DNA from 2 places in the Candidatus Pelagibacter sp. HTCC7211 genome. Region 2 is predicted to be linked to the other one. Evidence: riboswitches for the same ligand, from Rfam matches in the RefSeq annotation. Region 2 holds a riboswitch; the other holds the start of a gene.
The links. A riboswitch is a leader RNA that binds a small molecule or an ion and turns the genes downstream of it on or off. The one in region 2 is predicted to bind glycine.
Positions count from the first base shown of each region.

Region 1: linked by a shared signal. The riboswitch ahead of PB7211_RS00315 (malate synthase G) and the one ahead of gcvT (glycine cleavage system aminomethyltransferase GcvT) in region 2 are both predicted to bind glycine.

Region 1 covers NZ_DS995298.1:56,186-66,284, reverse strand. The annotation lists gene dnaX (DNA polymerase III subunit gamma/tau) at 1-1,088, shown strand, start outside; gene PB7211_RS00325 (YbaB/EbfC family nucleoid-associated protein) at 1,081-1,398, shown strand; gene recR (recombination mediator RecR) at 1,402-2,013, shown strand; gene PB7211_RS00315 (malate synthase G) at 2,000-4,162, opposite strand; glycine riboswitch at 4,243-4,332, opposite strand; gene PB7211_RS00310 (acetyl-CoA carboxylase carboxyltransferase subunit alpha) at 4,437-5,534, shown strand; gene secA (preprotein translocase subunit SecA) at 5,541-8,084, opposite strand; gene argJ (bifunctional glutamate N-acetyltransferase/amino-acid acetyltransferase ArgJ) at 8,150-9,451, shown strand; gene PB7211_RS00295 (DUF1178 family protein) at 9,492-9,920, shown strand; gene ubiG (bifunctional 2-polyprenyl-6-hydroxyphenol methylase/3-demethylubiquinol 3-O-methyltransferase UbiG) at 9,917-10,099, opposite strand, start outside.
Region 2 covers NZ_DS995298.1:567,879-577,977, forward strand. The annotation lists gene PB7211_RS02960 (TRAP transporter substrate-binding protein) at 1-1,018, shown strand, start outside; gene PB7211_RS02965 (TRAP transporter large permease) at 1,109-2,392, shown strand; gene PB7211_RS02970 (TRAP transporter small permease) at 2,397-2,906, shown strand; glycine riboswitch at 3,117-3,191, shown strand; gene gcvT (glycine cleavage system aminomethyltransferase GcvT) at 3,201-4,304, shown strand; gene gcvH (glycine cleavage system protein GcvH) at 4,304-4,684, shown strand; gene gcvP (aminomethyl-transferring glycine dehydrogenase) at 4,684-7,554, shown strand; gene PB7211_RS02990 (NAD(P)/FAD-dependent oxidoreductase) at 7,561-8,808, shown strand; gene PB7211_RS02995 (DUF1365 domain-containing protein) at 8,801-9,565, shown strand; gene PB7211_RS03000 (SAM-dependent methyltransferase) at 9,565-10,099, shown strand, end outside.

The DNA.
Region 1 (10,099 bases), 510 kb from region 2:
ATAAAGAGAATGGCAACGTATCAGATGAAGCTTTAAAATTAATTGTTAAAATATCCGAGGGATCTGTAAGAGATGCGCTATCTTTATTGGATAGAGGTCTACTAAGTTTAGAGCAAAATACTGAATTAGATTTAAATGCTGCACAAAAAATTTTTGGATATTTTGATAAATCTCAATTAATAAATTTATTTGAATTAATACTTAAAGGAGAAGAGAAAAAAGTTATTAATATTTACAGAAAAATTTATGATCAGGGGGTTGAGCCAAAAGTATTTATTAATGATTTTTTAGAAATACTTTATTATTACAAAAATATAAATTCATTATCTCTAGAAAGTACAAATTTTTCACTTAACGATGAAGAGTTTTCAAAAATTAAAGAAATTTCTAATCAAGTAAACTCAGAAATTTTAATTTTATTTTGGCAGTTTGCTGTATCTTCACTTGAAGAATTAGACATTGTCTCTAACCAGCATCTGTCTATAGAAATGTTTTTGATAAGATTGATGCATTTAAGTTCAATTAAGTTAAAGCAAGATACTAAAAAAGAGCAAACAAGCCACAATATAGATGATCGAATCCAGAAAAAAAAAAAAGAAAATGAATTTGATGATAATTCAAGAGTTATAAATCAAATAAAAAATGTAGCCCAAGAAGAAAAACACAAACCTGATGTGAAACAAGAAGTTGAAGCGATTGATAAAAATTTGATAAATTCATTTGAAGACCTTCTTGATATCTGTACTCAAAAAAAAGAAATTAAACTAAAATATGAATTAGAAAAAAATGTAAATCTTGTAAAATTTGAGAGAAATAGAATTGAAATTTCTTTTAATGATAACTTAGATAAAGATTTTGTAAAAGATCTTTCCTCAAAACTTTTTGAATGGACTTCTGAAAGATGGATTATTACCTTCAGTAAATCTAAAGGTGAGATGTCAATTAAAGAAAAACAAAAGAATAGAAAAGATAAATTGATTAATGAGGTTAAAAGTTCAGAGACTTATCAGATGGTAATGGAAAAATTTCCTGATGCAGAACTTATTGACGTTAAATTAAATGGAAAAGAAGAGGATAAAAATGACTGATTTTACAAAGATTTTGGATAAAGCAAAGGAATTAGAGGCAAAAATGAAAGAGAGCCAAGAAAAAATTAAGGAGATTAAAGCTGAGGGAGTTTCAGGCTCTAATTCAGTTAAAATAACTCTTGATGGTGAGGGTGAGATGCAAAAAATTGAATTATCTGATGAAATTATTAAAGAAGATAAGGCAATAATTGAAGATTTAATTGTTGCTGCTCATAATAGCGCAAAATCACAGTTGAAAACAAAGACCACAGAAGAGATTTCAAAAGCTACGGGAGGCTTCGGAATTCCTGGTTTTAAATGGCCGTTATAATTAATGCAAAATATTAACGAGATTGAGGAATTAATAAAGTTAATTTCAAAGCTTCCTGGTCTAGGCCCTAAATCAGCAAAAAGAATTGTTTTAAAATTGATTAACAATAGAGACGAGTTGGTTAAGCCATTGGCAAGCACGTTGGACCAAGTTTATAAAAATGTAACAAGATGCAATTTTTGTGGATCATTAAAATCAAATTTAAGTGGATGTATTAATTGTGAAAATTCAAAAGAAAAATATAATAAAATTTGTGTAGTAGAAGATATTGCAGACCAATGGTCAATTGAAAATTCGAATATTTTTCAAGGATATTTTCATATTTTGGGTGGAACTATTTCCTCTGTAGGTCAAAGAAAAGAAGATCTTTTAATTAACTCATTAGTAGAGAGGGTTAATAAAGAGGGTATAGAGGAAGTTATACTTGCAACTAGTGCAACTGTTGAGGGACAAACTACCGCATACTATATCCAAGATAGTTTAAAAAATACTAGTGCTAAAGTTACTAAATTAGCCCAAGGATTACCAGTTGGTGGTGAAATTGAAAATTTAGATGATGGAACTTTATTTTCTGCTTTTAAAAATAGAGCAAATTTAAATTCTAATTCTGATTAATTTTTTTTTTAAGCCTATTTAAATGCAGCAAAGGTTCTGTATATCCTGAGGGCTGTTCTTTACCACTAAAAACTAAATCACATGCAGTTTTAAAAGCTAATGACCTATCAAAGTCGTCACTCATCCTGACATATTTGTCATCACTTTTATTTTGATTATCAACAATTTTTGCCATCTCTTTCATTATTCCTAAAACTTGTAATTTAGTAGTAATTCCATGATGTATCCAGTTAGCAATATGCTGTGAAGATATTCTTAAAGTTGCTCTATCTTCCATTAGACCAATATTATTTATATCTGGAACTTTTGAACAACCTACACCTTGATCTATCCATCTTACCACATAACCTAACAATGTTTGTGCTGAGTTAGAAATTTCACTATTAATTTCTTCAATCGACCAGTTAGGTCTATTTGCAACTGGAATTGTTAAAAGGTCATCAAGTTTTGCTTTTTCTCTTTTAATTATATTTTTTTGTTGATCAAAAATATCTATTTCATGATAGTGTAATGCATGTAGGGCTGCTGCTGTAGGAGATGGTACCCAAGCACAATTTGCACCTGCTTTTAAGTGACCTGTTTTTTGCTCCATCATATCTTTCATTTTATCTGGCATTGCCCACATTCCTTTACCAATTTGAGCCTTCCCTGAAAGACCACATTTTAAACCAACATCAACGTTATTATTTTCGTATGCTAAGATCCATTTAGAGGATTTCATTTCTCCTTTTTTAATCATTGGTCCTGCTTCCATCGAAGTATGCATTTCATCTCCAGTTCTATCTAAAAAACCTGTATTGATAAAAAATACTCTATTTTTTAGTGTTCTTATGCATTCTTTTAGGTTGGATGAAGTTCTTCTTTCTTCATCCATAATTCCGATTTTACAAGTGTATTTATCTAATCCTAAAACTTCCTCAACTTTAGAAAATATCAAATCAGTAAATTCAGTTTCCTCTGGTCCATGCATTTTTGGTTTAACTATATAAATGGATCCAGTTCTAGAATTATTTTTATTTTTAAGATCATGAAGTGCAGCAGCAACAGTTATAAAGGCATCCATTATACCTTCTGGGACTTCATTACCATTACTGAGAATTATTGATGGGTTTGTCATTAAATGTCCAACATTTCTTATCAATAAGAGACTTCTTCCATGAAGTTTAAGGCCTTTACCTTCTTTTGATATGTAGCTTCTGTTTGGATTTAATTTTCTTTCAAGTAGTTTACCTCCTTTTTCAAATTGAGTTTTTAGATTACCTTTCATTAAACCCAACCAGTTCCTGTAGCAAATAACTTTATCCGCAGCATCTACTGCCGCAACGCTATCTTCGTTGTCACATATTGTAGACACAGCAGACTCTAAAATTATATCACTAATACCCGCATAATCTTGTTGAGCACTAAAAGCTCTTCGATCTCTTAAAATTTCTATATGTAAGTTATTATTTTTCAAGATAATTGCCGATGGGTTATCTGCTTCACCTCTATGACCAATAAATTTTTCTTCATCTACTAAATCAAATGTTTCAACTCCTTTTAATGCTTTAAAACTTCCTTCTTTGACTGCTACAGTAGTAATTTTATTCCAGCTCATATCCTTCAAAGGAAAATATTTATTTAAAAAGTCTCTACCATATTTAATAACCATTTCTCCTCTTAAAGGGTCATATCTTTCAGAAACACTATCTTCAGATTGTTCTATCACATCAGTCCCATATAAACTGTCATAGAGACTCATCCATCTTGCATTAGCTGCGTTCAATGCATAACGTGAGTTCATAATTGGTACAACTAATTGTGGTCCTGCAATTTTTGTGATTTCATCGTCTACATTTTTTGTGTCTATTGAAAAATCTGGGCCTTCTTCTTTTAAGTAGCCGATCTCAACCAAAAATTTTTTGTATTCAATTAAATTGAATTCATTAGATTTATTCTTAATATGCCATGCATCAATTTTTTTTTGTAAAGTTTCTCTAAAATTAATTAATTGTTTATTTTTTGGTTCAAGCTCCTCAATAGTTCTTTCAAAACCAAGCCAAAAATCATCACTAGAAATATTTGTGTCTTTCAATAGTTCATCTTTAACAAATCTAGATAAACTCTCTGAAACTTTTAGTTTGTTAATGTTAATATATTTTTCTTGCATAGCACTAATATTTACCCCATCTGTATTTTTGCCTGAGAGTTTTGCTCCTTCGGCGGAAATTAATCTCTTTCCAGAGTGTTATGCGTTTAACGGTCCTTTTGCCTGAGAGTTTCCGGGGTGGTTGCTCCTTCGGCGCTAATAAGCTTATCAGTCTCTCCCGATATACAAATTTTATCTTTAAAAAAAATTTAAGTCAATTGATAACATTTACAAAGGATATTCATCATCACTTTATTGCCTTTTTTATATTTTAATTGTCCGATATAAATTAATTATGAAAAATTATCTTAATTTTGAAAATGATATTAAAAATTTAGAGAGTGAAATTGAAAAACTAAAAGATCCCTTTAATCAAGAGGGTTTATCTGAAGTCGACACTCAAAAAATATCAAATACGCAAGCTGAATTAGATAAAAAATTAAAGGATATTTACTCAAATTTAGACCCTTGGCAAACCACTATGGTTGCTAGACATGAAGATAGGCCTAAATCGAAATTTTTTATAGATAATTTATTTGATGATTTTATCTCTTTATCTGGAGATAGATATTACGGTGAAGATAAATCAGTATTAACTGGTTTTGCAAAATTCAATGGACAATCAGTATTGGTAATTGGACAAGAAAAAGGTGAAAATTTAGAGAGTAGAATTGAAAGAAATTTTGGGATGATGAGACCAGAAGGTTACCGAAAAACAATTAGGCTAATGAATTTGGCAAATAAATTTAATATTCCAATAATCTCTTTTATAGACACTCCAGGAGCATATCCAGGAGTTGGTGCTGAAGAAAGAGGTCAGGCGGAGGCAATTGCAAAATCAATTGAATGCTGTATGGAACTTAAAGTTCCAACACTTGCTATTATAATTGGTGAAGGCGGATCTGGAGGGGCGATAGCTTTAGCATCATCTAGTAAAGTAATAATGTTAGAAAATGCTATTTATTCTGTAATATCACCAGAAGGATGTGCAACAATTTTATGGAGAGATCCAAAAAAAATGCTAGATGCCGCAAAGGCCATGAAATTATCAGCTAAAGATTTATTAGAACTTCAGGTTATAGATGAAATAATTCAAGAGCCATTAGGGGGAGCCCATAGAGATAGAGATTTAATATTAGACAATTTAAGAAATTCGATATCTAAAAATTTAGAATATTTTAAAGATTTATCCTCCGAGGAAATCATGAGTGAAAGAAAAAATAAATTTTTAAAGATTGGAAGAAATAAAGGATTTATAAGTAATTCAGAGGACATAAGTACGCTTACAATAAAAGAAAATAATATTGTAGAAATTTTAAAATCTAAAAAAATACTTATTGGAGCTTCTGTCTCAGGCTTTATCTTACTTGTTTTAGTATTTGCTTTATTTTAATTAACTTTATAAAGCTCCACAACAATGTTTGAATTTTTTTCCAGAGCCACAATAACAAGGTTCATTTCTTCCAATTTTTTTACCTTTTTTTATTTGGTCTAACATACTATTTTTATTTTCTTGTTCTGGTGCTTGTTCAGTTAAAACTTTCAAATTCATTAGTATGGTTACGAAATCTAACTTTAATTTTTCTAAAAGATTTGAAAATAGTTCAAAAGCCTCTTTTTTATACTCAATTAAAGGATCTCTTTGCCCATACGATCTAAGACCTATTACTTGTCTTAGTTGCTCTAAATATTGTATGTGAGACTTCCAATTTAGATCTATTGATTGAAGAAATATTCTTTTTTCGATTTCTTTTGCATGATCTTCACCAAGTAAATTTATTCTATCGTTTCGTGATTCTTTAAATTTATTTAAAATTTTTTCTTTAATTTCATTATCACTAGATGAAATTAACTCTTTAAATTCATTTTCTTCAAAACTTTTTCCAACAATTTGTCTTAATCGATTTGAGAATTCATTACTTTTAGGATTTGATAATTTTTGAATTTTTAATTTCACAATATCTTGGGAAATTTCTTTCAAAAATTCGTCTGAATATTCAAAAATATTTTTACTATTCATTGCATTTTTTCTTTGTGAAAATACAACGTGTCTTTGATCATTTAAGACATTATCAAACTTAATTAGAGTTTTTCTTATATCAAAATTTCTAGCTTCAACTTTTTGTTGTGCTCTCTCTAATGCTTTATTAATCCATGGATGATCAATACTCTCTCCATCTTTTAGTCCTAATTTTTCGAGCATATTATTCATAGACTCTGAACCAAAAATCCTCATTAAATCATCTTCTAAACTTACATAAAAAATAGAACTACCTTCATCTCCTTGACGACCAGCCCTTCCTCTTGCCTGATTATCAACTCTTCGAGACTCCATTCTTTCTGTACCAATAACAAACAATCCACCCAATGTTTTAATCTTAGCCTTATCAATTTTTAATTGATCATCTTGAATAGATCCTTTCTTGCCTCCTAATTGAATATCTACGCCTCTTCCAGAAATGCTGGTTGTAATTATTACCGAATTTTCCTTACCAGCATTTGCAATAATTTCTGCTTCATTTGCATGATTTTTTGCATTTAAGACAACATGTTTAATATTTTTTTTACTAAGTAATTTTGAATAAATTTCTGATTTATTTATACTTGATGTAAATATTAAAATTGGTTGTCCTAAATTATGACACTCAACAATCCTTTCAATAATTGCATCATTTTTTTCACCTTCAGTTCTAAAAATTTGATCATTGTAATCTTTTCTGATCATTTCATTATTTGTAGGTATCACTACTACTGGCAAATTATAAATTTCAAAAAATTCCTCTGATTCTGTTGCGGCTGTTCCCGTACATCCTGACATTTTTTTATAAAGTTTAAAATAATTTTGATAGGTTATCGAAGCTAAAGTTTGATTTTCTGCCTGAATAGTAATTTTTTCTTTTGCTTCTAATGCTTGATGTAATCCATCACCAAATCTTCTTCCCTCTAAAATTCTACCGGTAAGTTCATCAATTATCTTAAGACTTTCATCTTTAACAATATAATCTTTACCTTTTTCAAATAAATGATTTGCACGTAATGCTTGATTTACATGATGAACTAGACCTAAATTTTCTGGATCATAAAAATTATTATTTTTCAAAATACCCGCATCAGAAAAAATTTTTTCTACATTATTAATTCCATCATTGGTTAAAAGAATACCTCTATCTTTTTCATCAATTTCGTAATCTTTATCATTTAGTTGTTTTACAAGTTTATCTATTGCAAGATATTGAGCTGTTTTATCATCTGCTGATCCTGAAATAACAAGTGGAGTTCTAGCTTCATCAATTAAGCAGGAATCAATTTCATCAACAATTGAAAAGGCATGCTCTCTCTGAACCATTTCGGCCTCTGAAAATTTCATATTATCTCTTAAATAATCAAAACCTAACTCACTATTAGTTGCATAGGTTATGTCACAGCTATAGTTTTTCTTTCTATCTTCATCATTTTGGTCATTATTGATGTAGCCCGAGGTTAGGCCAAGAAAATTATATATTTGTCCCATATCGATCGAGTCTCTTTTTGCGAGATAATCATTTACAGTTACTATATGAACTCCTTTTTCAGTCAGTGCATTAAGATATGCGGCTAATGTAATTGTTAAAGTCTTACCTTCCCCAGTCCTCATTTCTGCAATTTTACCCTCGTGCAAAACAACACCACCAATTATTTGAACATCAAAGTGTCTTTCATTTCGAGTTCGTCTAGAAGCCTCCCTAACCAATGCAAAAGCTTCAGGTAAAATTTCATCCAATTTTTTTCCATTTTTAATTTGATCTTTAAAAGCAGATGTTTTTTTAGGAAAATCTAAATCATCTAAATTTTTGAATTCATCTTCTAAAGAGTTAATTTTTGTTACAATATTTGAAATTCTATCTAACTCTTTTTGATTACTAGATTTGATGAATTTAGAAATTAAATTTAATGGATTAAACATGTATATTTGATTTATTGTTTACTTATATTGTTTAATATATGTATTAAATAATTATTTTAAACATTATGGGAATTAATTTATCAAATTTTTTATCTTCAAAATCAAAAAACACCAGAATGATTGATTTTCAAGACTTAGAGCATGTAGATGGTTTATCAATTTCTGTTGGTAGTGCAAATCTTTACAAAGATAACAGAGATGATCTAGCAATGTTTTATTTTAGAGATGGCGCTAATCATGCGTCTGTTTATACACAATCAAAAATAATTTCAGAAAATATCAAATGGAACTTAAATCAAAAATGTAAGAAAGTTTATTCACTACTAGTTAACACAAGGAACGCCAATGCATTTACTGGCAAAGAAGGATATGAAGGTCTAAACAAAATTTCCTTAGAAATTTCTAAAGAATTAAATAAAAAACAAGAACTTGATGAAGATAATCCTAAAAAAATTTCTCCTAAAGAAATTATGTTTGGATGCACGGGAACTATAGGTGAAGCATTTCCTTATCAAAAAATACTAAATCAGATACCCAATTTGATTAGCAAAATAAGATATACCCAAAATAAATTTATTTGGATGAAAGCTGCTCTTGGAATAATGACAACAGACACTAAACCTAAGTTGGCTATGGAGGAATGTAAAATTGGAAATAAAAAGATTAAGATTTATGGAATAGCAAAAGGCTCGGGAATGATACATCCAAATATGGCAACTACATTGGCTTATGTATTTACAGATGCAAAATTATCAAATGAAATTTTAAGCAGACTATTAAAAAAAAATATTTCCACAACTTTTAATGCCATTACATGTGATGGAGACACAAGCACAAATGATATGTCAACAATTTTTGCAACAGGTAAAGCAGATAATCTAGTTGTAAAAAATTTTAATGATACAAAAATTAAGAGCTTTGATTTAGCATTAAACAAACTTTTATTAAGTTTAGCTAAAAGAGTAGTCTCTGATGGCGAAGGATCTTCAAAGTTTGTAGCCGTGAATGTAAAAAAATGTGAATCAGAAATAGATGCAAAAAATATTGCTTTCTCAATTGCTAATTCACCATTAGTAAAAACTGCAATTGCAGGTGAAGATCCAAATTGGGGTCGTATAATAATGGCAATTGGAAAATCAGGATCTAAAATAAATTTGAAAAAACTTTCAATCAAATTTGGTAATTTAAAAATTGTACAAGATGGTAAATTACATCAAAGTTATGATGAAAAAAAAACTAGCGAATACATGAAAAATGAAAATATTGAGATTAATATTGAAATTTTTACAGGTTCTGAGAATTTTACAGTTTATACGATGGATTTTACAAAAAAATATGTAGAAATTAATGCAGATTATCGAAGTTAGTAATATTGAAAACTATACTTTAATGATTAATTGAGTAGTAATGATAAAATACAAACTAATCTGTAATGACTGTGAAATAACATTTGATAGTTGGTTTGCTTCATCAAAAGAATTTGAAAAATTAAAAAGAAAAAAATTATTAAACTGCCATAATTGTAATTCGCTTAAGATAGATAAATCACTAATGGCACCAAAATTAATTAATAAAAATAAAAGTCAAAAAAATAATTCAGAATTTACAAAATTTCAAAATATAAAAAAAACCATAAAAGATTATCAAAAATTTATTAAAGATAATTTTAAATACGTAGGTGAAAATTTTGCCTATGAAGCAAGATCTATTCATTATGAGAAAAAAAAAAATTCTAAAGGTATTTATGGTAGTGCCTCAAAGAAAGATCTTATTGAGCTTCAAGAAGAGGGAATTGAAACACAAATGATCCCATGGGTAGAAGATAAAGAAAATTAAACTTTTAAAGATTTTGCAATATAATTAATTGAAGTATCTTTTGAAATATTCCACTCATCTTTGAATATATCAAAGTTCATTCCATCTATTTTTTCGATTTTTAAATTATTCTTATTTAAAATATTCTTAAGATCTTCAGGTTTCACAAATTTTTCCCAATCATGAGTTCCTATTGGTAG
Region 2 (10,099 bases):
GACACTACTAAAAGTGTTTGCAATTGCTTTCTTTGCCCAAGCCGCTTATGCAGAGGTAACTCTTAAGCTTGGAACCACTGGTAGACTAGGTATGCCAATTGGTGATGCAATAGATCAAGCATTAATACCAGCCTTGGCAAAAGCTTCTGGTGGTAAAATGAAAATTGAACCACATTATCAAAAAAGCTTATGCGCTGAACAAAAATGTGGTGAACAAGCCAATCAAGGGCTTATAGCTTTATGGACTAGTTCAACTGCAAACTATGGTAATTTTGGACCAGAGTTAGCAATTTTCGATTTGCCATTTATTTTCAAATCACTAGAAGATGCAAAAAGAATATCAGATGAATGGTTAGCTGAAAGGCAGTGTAAACTTGCTCTTGAAAACGCTGGTCATATTTGTCTTTCTGTATATTCAAGTGGTGGATTTAGACAGCTTGGAAATGCAACTAAACCAGTTCATGTTCCAGACGATATGAAGGGATTGAAATGGCGTACTACAAAGAGTCCAGTTGAGTTCATGCTAGTTAAAAATTGGGGCGCAACTCCAACTCCTTATGACTGGAGCCAGTTATACTCAGGTCTACAGTCAGGTGTAGTTGAAGGTCAGTATGTTGCTAGTCCATGGCAGCACGTAGCAAAACTTCATGAAGTAGCAAAATATTTCACTGAAATTGGTGGTATGTGGTCAGGAAACATTCTAGCGATGGATGCAAAACAGTACAATGCATTGTCTGATCAGCAGAGAAAATGGTTACACAAGGCAGCTGATGCTTATGGAGAAAAAGTTAACGAGTTAGATAATGCTTGGATTAAAAATGGTGAAGATGCCATTAAAGCATCTGCTAAAGAGTGGTATGTACCAACTGAAGCTGAAATGTCTAAGTGGAGAGCAGGTGCAATTGGTGCTTGGTTAGACGCTAAAGGTACTTTTGAACCAGAAGTAGCTAAAAGAGTACTTCTAGAACAAGGAATGGATGGATTCGTAGCTCAGTTAGAGAAAGCTGGGGCTCTGTAAATCGTTCAAAGAAAAACTGTGTAAAGATCATTTAGCTCGATAAGAGTTAGATGATCTTTACCTTAAACAATTCATAACATATAAGTATCTATGGAAAGCATCATTCTACTCGTAGTACTCCTTTTTCTAATCTTATTAGGTGCTCCCATTGGCTTCATATTAATTCTTATACCATTTGTTTATATTTTATTTACCGACGCTGTACCGCTTGTTTTGATCCCTAGTCAAATGTTTAATGCTATTGACTCAGTGCCATTAACTGCAATTGCATTCTTTATGTTAACAGGTGAGTTAATGACAAGCGCAACAATTACAGACCGTTTAGTAGCTTTGAGCAGAGCATTAATCGGACGTATACGAGGAGGGTTGGCCCAAGTTAATGTTCTTGTGAGCATGTTTTTTGCGGGGATGAATGGTTCTGTAGTAGCAGATACAGCTACAGTTGGAGCATTAGTTTTACCAGCTATGAAAAAAGCTGGATATCCTGCTGCGTTTTCTGCTGCAGTTACAGGCGTAAGTTCAACCATAGGAGGGATAATTCCGCCTAGTATCATGATGATCGTACTTGCTAACTCAACAGAGATTTCTATTGCAGCATTATTTGCTGCTGGGATTATTCCAGGTGTATTAATAGGCGTTGTGATCATGATAATTAATCATTACTTTGCGATCAAATATAATTTTGAGCGTAGTGATGAACCATTTTCGATACGTCGAGCCGGTAAAGAATTATATAGATCGTCTTTCGCTCTTCTCATACCTTTAGTTTTGGTGGGTTCAGTAATGGGCGGTGTGGCATCAGTTGTTGAGGCTGGCGCTATCACAGCAATGGTTGCTTTATTAACAGGTGTATTCGTTTATCGAACTATTAAATGGAAAGAATGCACGGGTGCTTTTCGTCGGGCGTTTCGTAATTCAGCAATGGTTTTTATTATAATAGCTGCATCAGGACCCTTCAGTTGGTTACTTACATCTTTAGGTGCAATAGGTGATCTTGAAAGCTGGCTTCTAAGCCTCACAGATTCTCCTATTATCTTTATTTTAGCAGTGATTTTATTCATTTTTCTTCTAGGAACAGTAATGGACTCAGCGGTAAACATTATCATAGTTGGCCCAGTGCTAGTTAACGTTATGGCTCAAGCTGGCTTTCCTGAAGTACAAGCAGCTATCGTTGTAATAGTTGGCTTTTTAATAGGATCAGTGACACCACCTGTTGGTGTTGCGTATTTTACTGCTGCAACAATAGCACAGGTACGCCTAGAAAAGGTAGCTGTTGCATTAATTCCCTATCTAATTGGGCTGTTTTTACTTTTATTTTTTATTCTTGTTATTCCTGAATTAACCATGTTTCTTCCAAACCTAATGAGTAGTTAGCGATATGTTGAAATTTTTAAACAACATTGACCGTTCTATCCATCGTATATTGGAAGCTATGTGCTCAATCTTTTTAGCTGCGATGGTTGGCTTCACTATTTATAACGTCACCATGCGATATGTTTTCAATAACCCTCCTGTTTGGGGAGATCTACTAACAGTATTAAGTAATATTTGGTTGATGTTTATTGCACTTTCTTTAACAGCTAGAGATAATGAGCATATAGCTTTAAATTTAATTTATGAAAAATTACCAAATAGAATATCGCTATATATACGTCAGTTCTGGAAAGTAATGATTATGATAATTGGTATAGTTCTGATGATTTATGGAGTTGAACTTGTAGAAGGTATGCGTGGGAAATACTGGGAGATGTGGTATTTCGAAATTAGCTTTCAGGGTATTGAGTTCAAAGAGAATTATATGCCAAAGAAATATGCAGTTGCAATCTTGCCATTAGCTGGATTTTTGACAACAGCTGGTGCTCTAATTTCTTTTGTGAAAAAGACATAGTTTAATATATTTATTGTCACATTCTTCACTTACTTAGACTTTCTTTAATGTATACAAGTCGTAAAATCTTTGGTAATTTATATTAACAGTACATTATTTATAAATAAGTGTTGATGCAGACGGGAGACAGAATAGAGCCTTAGTATTAAGGAAAATCATTCGGCCGAAGGAGCAACCACCCAGGAAACTCTCAGGTAAAAAGGACCGTAACATATTAACTCTGGAAAGAGATTAAATTCTCGCCGAAGGAGCAAAACTCTCAGGCAAATATACAGATGGGTAAAACGAGTTAATATGGAAATAAAAAAGACTTCACTAAATAATCTACACAAAGACAATCAAGCTAAATTTGTAGAGTTTGCTGGTTATGAGATGCCAATACAATACAGCAAAGGTATTATTGAGGAACATAAATTTACAAGACTTCATTCTGGAATATTTGATGTATCTCACATGGGTCAGCTATTTATATATGGTGATGAAAACTTAACAGAAGAATTAGAAAAAATTTTTCCTTTAGATTTAAAAAATCTAAAACAAAACAGTTCTAAGTATAGTTTTTTAATGAACGAGGATGCTGGAATTTATGATGATCTAATTATTACTAAAATTGAAGATGGATATTTAATTATACTAAATGCTGCATGCAAAGATAAAGATTTTGAGATTTTATCCAATCTTCTAGGTACGAAATTTAAAATGAATTTAGACAACAATAGATCATTGATAGCAATTCAGGGACCTAAGTCTGTTGAAATTTTAAACTCAATTATAAATGGGGTCGACCAACTAAATTTTATGTCAGGAAATTGGTTTGATTCTGATAATCAAAAATTATTTGTCACTAGATCAGGTTACACAGGTGAAGATGGATTTGAAGTATCAATTTCTAACGATAAAGCTGAAAAATTTGTGCAAAATCTAATTGAAAAAGGGGCACAACTTATAGGACTTGGGGCAAGAGATACCTTGAGATTAGAAGCTGGATTATGTTTATATGGTCACGAACTAAATTTAAATAAAACACCAATTGAAGCAAACCTTAAATGGGCAATCTCAAAATCAAGATTGTCAAATGGAGGTTTTATTGGATCAGAAAAAATTATGAACCAAATACAAGATGGAGCAAATCAAATAAGAGTAGGGATTAAACCTAAAGGTAGATTGATTGCTAGAGAAAAAACTAAAATATTTAATGATACAGAGTCGCAAATCGGTGAGATAACAAGTGGAACGTTTGGACCAAGTGTAAATGGTCCTATAGCGATGGGTTATGTTGATAAAGATTTTTCAAAAGTTGATACCAAGATTTTGCTTGAGGTTAGAGGAAAAAAATATCCAGCAAATATTTGTGCATTACCATTTTATAAAAAAAATTATGTGAAAGGAGTAAATTAATGAGTGAAGTAAAATTTTCGAAAGAACATGAGTGGATTACTTTAGAGGGAGATGTAGCTACAATAGGAATTACAAAGCATGCAACAGAAATGCTTGGAGATATAGTTTTTGCTGAACTTCCTGAAAAAGGATCTAATGTTGAAAAAGATGGTACTGCAGGGGTGGTAGAATCTACAAAAGCTGCAAGCGATGTTTATACTCCAATTAGTGGCGAGGTAGTAGATACTAATCAAGCTATAGTTGATGATCCTTCCAAAATTAATGAAGATCCAGAAGGATCAGCATGGTTTTTTAAACTTAAAATGAAAGATCAATCTGAAATGGATAGCCTTATGAACAAAGAAGAATACGAAAAATTTGCAAAGGAGAGCTCAAGCTAATGTTACATAATTCTCAAAAAGATTTTTTAAAAAGACACATTGGACCTTCTGATGAAGATCAAAATAAAATGTTGAAGGAACTTAATTATAAATCACTAGATGATTTAATCAAAAGTACAGTTCCAGAAAAAATCCAATTAAAAGATGAATTAAATATTGGTGAGTCAAATTCAGAATATGAAGCATTAAGAAAATTAAAAGTAATTTCGAAAAAAAATCAAATTTACTCTAACTTTATAGGAATGGGTTATTATGGAACTTACACTCCATACGTAATTCTAAGAAATATTTTAGAAAATCCAGGTTGGTACACTGCTTATACACCTTATCAGCCAGAAGTAGCTCAAGGTAGATTAGAAATGCTACTTAATTTTCAACAAATGATTGTTGATTTCACAGGTATGGATATAGCAAATGCGTCTTTATTAGATGAAGGAACAGCAGCTGCAGAGGCCATGGGATTAAGTCACAGATTAAATAAAAAGGATAGTAATTTAGTTTTTGTATCAGAAAATTGTCATCCTCAAACAATAGATGTAATTCAAACAAGAGCAGAACCAATGGGTTTAAAAGTACTAGTTGGCGATGAAGATAAAGTATTGGATCAATTAAAAGAAGATTTGGTTTGCGGAATATTACAATATCCAGGAACTTTGGGAGATATCAAAGATCCTAGTGAAGCAATAAGTAAAATCCATAAAAAAAACGGTAAGGCAGTCCTAGTCTCTGATTTATTAGCTTTAGCACTACTAAAAACTCCTAGAGAACTAGGTGCAGATATAGCCGTAGGTAGCTCTCAAAGATTTGGAATTCCAATGGGTTATGGTGGACCACATGCTGCATTCTTTGCGACTAAAGATGAATTTAAAAGATCAATGCCAGGAAGAATTATTGGTGTTTCAGTTGATAGGCATGGAAATAAAGCTTACCGATTGTCGCTTCAAACAAGAGAACAACATATTAGAAGAGACAAAGCCACAAGTAATATTTGTACTGCACAAGCGTTGTTAGCAATTGTTTCAGCAGCATATGCTATATATCATGGTCCAGAAGGCATTCGTACTATTGCTGAGCGAGTTTCTCAATTAGCTAAAAACTTTGCAGATAAATTAAAACAATCAGGATATGAGATTTATTCAGATCATTTCTTTGACACAGTCACAATCGTTACTAAAGAAAAAACTGATCAAATCTATAAAAATGCACTAGATCAAAAAGTAAACATCAGAAAAGTTAATTCTGAAATGTTAGCAGTTTCTTTTGATGAAAAGAAAAATGTTTATAGAGCAAATCAATTATTAAAAATTTTTAATGCAGCGGAGTCAATTAAAAGAGAGGATCCTTCTGCAAGTTTGCCTAATCTACCAAAAAATTTATTAAGAACATCAAAATATTTAGAACATCCTGTTTTTAATTCATATCATTCAGAAACTGAAATGCTTAGATATTTAAAAAAATTAGAAGATAAAGATATAGCACTTAACAGAACTATGATTGCACTTGGCTCATGCACTATGAAATTAAATGCTACTGCTGAAATGATACCTATTTCATGGAGAGAATTAGCTGAGCCTCATCCGTTTGTTCCTATTGAACAGATGGAAGGATATAGAGCAATGTTCACAGATCTTAAAAATTGGCTAAGATCTATTACTGGTTTTTCTGGAGTTTCACTTCAGCCTAATGCAGGTGCTCAAGGGGAATATGCAGGATTAATGGTAATTAGAAAATATCATTTAGATAGAGGCGAAGAAAATAGAAATATTTGTTTAATACCAAGCTCAGCACACGGAACTAACCCAGCTAGTGCTCAAATGGTTGGCATGAAAGTGGTTGTAGTTGATTGTGACAAAGAAGGAAATGTTGATTTTGAAGATTTAAAGAAAAAAGCTGAAACACATTCTGAAAACCTTGGAGCATTAATGGTCACATACCCATCTACTCATGGTGTATTTGAGGAAAAAATAACTGATATATGTAAATTAATTCACGAACATGGTGGACAAGTTTACATGGATGGTGCAAACTTAAATGCGCTTGTTGGTATAGCAAGACCTGGTAATTTTGGTCCAGATGTTTGTCATATAAATTTGCATAAAACGTTCTGTATACCACATGGTGGAGGAGGACCAGGAATGGGACCGATAGCATGTAAAAAACATTTACAAGTTTATCTACCAAATCATCCAGTTGTTAAAGATTGTGGACCTGCTACAGGAATTGGATCAGTTTCAGCAGCACCATGGGGAAGCTCAAGTATTTTATCAATTTCTTGGATGTATATAAAAATGATGGGATCTCAAGGTTTAAAACTAGCCACACAAGTTGCAATATTGAATGCAAATTATATAGCCCATAGACTTAAAAACCATTATCCAATTCTTTATAAAGGCTCAAACGGAAATGTGGCTCATGAATGCATAATTGACATTCGATCTATTAAAAGTGAAACGGGTATTACCGAGGAAGATATAGCTAAAAGATTGATAGATTATGGATTTCATGCACCAACAATGTCATGGCCAGTAGCTGGTACAATGATGATCGAGCCAACAGAAAGCGAGAGCTTATCTGAACTGGATAGATTTTGTGATACTTTAATTAATATTAAATCTGAAATAGACATGATCAAGTCAGGTAAATTTGATAAAGTCGATAATCCAATTAAAAATGCACCACATACTGATATTGAATTAGCTTCAGATGAATGGAGTCATAAATACTCAAGAGAGCAAGCTGCATATCCAGCAAAATTCTTAAAAACAAATAAATTTTGGCCTCCCGTAGCAAGAGTGGATAATGTATACGGAGATAAAAATATTTTTTGTACTTGTCCTAGTATGGATGAGTTTAAAGAAGATGCAGCATAATAATTAATGAAAATAGCTGTTATTGGGTCAGGTATATCAGGATTAAGTTCAGCCTATTATTTATCAAAAAAACATAAAGTTGATTTGTTTGAAAAGCAAGATCGATTTGGTGGACATTCTTATACTCTTGATGTTGTTTATAGCGAAAAGGAAAAAGTTGCAGTTGATATTGGTTTTATGGTTTTTAATAAAGTCACATATCCAAATTTAATAAAATTTTTTGATGAAAATGATGTTAAAATTGAAAAAAGTGACATGTCATTTTCAGTTACAGTCAAAGAAAGTAATATTGAATATTGTGGCAAAGGCTTAAACGGTATTTTTTCTAATCGACAAAATTTGTTTAATATCAAATTTGTTAAAATGTTTTTTGAAATCTTAAATTTTTATAAAAATTGTGAAAATTTAGATGCTAACAATCTAGACAAACACATTACGCTTGGAGAATATTTAAAAAAAATAAAAAAATCAAAATTCTTTGTTGATTATCATATAATTCCTATGGTTTCAGCAATATGGTCAATGCCTCCTTATGAGGCCTCTCAAATGCCAATGGTTTTTTTTCTAAATTTTTTTAAAAACCATGGATTATTCAAACTTAAAAATCGTCCACAATGGTACACAGTTTCTAATAGGAGCAAAACATATGTGAATAAAATTCTATCAAGTATAAGTGGGGAATATTTTAAAAACTATGAAATAAATAAAGTTATAAGAGAAAACAATCTAGTAAAAGTTTATTATGGATCTGAGAATGAATTTTTTACTTATGATAAAGTAGTGCTCGCTTCTCACGCAGATGAAACTTTAAATATTGTTTTAGATTTAACAACTCAAGAGAAAGAAATTTTAAGTAATTTTAAATATAGAAAAAATAAAGCAGTCATTCATTCGGATGAAAGTTCAATGCCAAAAAATAGAAAAGCCTGGTGTTCTTGGAATTCTTCGTTAAATCCAAAAAATAATCAACAATCTTCAGTCACTTATTGGCTAAATCAATTACAAAACCTCAAAGTAGATAAGAATATTTTTTTAACTATAAATCCTTTTTTCAATATCAATCCTGATCTGATTTATAATACAATAGATTTTACTCATCCTTATTATGATCAAAAAGCGTTAGAAAATCAGTCAAAATTAAGATCAATTCAAAATATTAACAATACTTTATACGCGGGCAGTTATTTTGGTTACGGATTTCATGAAGATGGCATAAAATCTTCTATTGAAATGCTTAAAACCTTAAATGATTAATTCTTCAATTTACAACGGTCATGTTATTCACAAAAGATTTAAACCAAAAGTTCATTATTTTAAATACAATGTTTTTTCATTACTAATAGATCTATCTGAATTAGATCAGTTAGATAAAAAAATTAATCTTTTTTCCTATAATAGATTTAATTTAGTCAGTTTCTATGACAAAGATCATGGTGATAGAAATGGAACCTCCTTGATAGAGTGGGTAAATAAAAATTTAGAAAAAAATAAAATTCCTACAGAAAATATAAGTATTAAATTATTATGTTACCCAAGAATTTTTGGATTTGTATTCAATCCTTTGAGTGTATTTTACGTATACAATCAAAGCAAACAACTTATTGCAATTTTGTATGAAGTTAAAAATACATTTGGTGAACAACATACTTATATATTTAGAGTTGAGGAAGATAATAATTTAATTCAAAACAATTGTTCAAAAAAATTTCATGTATCTCCTTTTATTGAAATGAAATGCAATTATTTTTTTAGAATATTAAAACCAGGAAATAAAATATCAGTTGTAATTGATCAATATGATAGTGAAGGTAAGATTTTATTTGCTTCCCAAGAGGGTGCAAGAACTGATTTAAACTCAAAGTATTTACTTAAATCATACATAAAACATCCAATAATGACCTTTAAAATTATATTAGCGATACATTATGAAGCGTTTAAATTGTGGATAAAAGGAATTAAATTCATTAAAAAAAATATTAAAAGTAAGAATAATATTACGATTGAGAATTGATGATTTTACATACTATAGCAGATAAAATAGTTTTTAGTATTCTCAATAAAGTTGTTTATGGTTACATAGAAATAACAACTTTTTCAGGTCAAATCTTAAAATTTGGTAACCCAGATCAAAAATTAAAAGCAACTATAAAAATTAAAAATCCAGCATTAAATTTTAATTTGATAAAAAAAGGAAGCGTAGGGTTTGCTGAGTGTTATATGCGAGATGAATTTGAAACTGATAATTTATCTAATTTAATTGAATTTACAGCTAGAAATATAGACATTGTCCATAAATTTTCTGGAATATTAGATCTTAAATTCCTTAATTTTATTAAAAATAAATTTGTCAAAAATACAAAAAGTAGGAGTAAAGCAAATATTGCAAAGCATTATGATCTTGGAAATGATTTTTTTTCTTTATGGCTAGACGAAACACTAACTTATTCAAGTGCTATATTTGATGAACAAACTAAAAATTTGTCTGAAGCACAAAATAACAAGTATCAAAAGTTAATTAATCTAATCCAACCTAATACTGGAGATC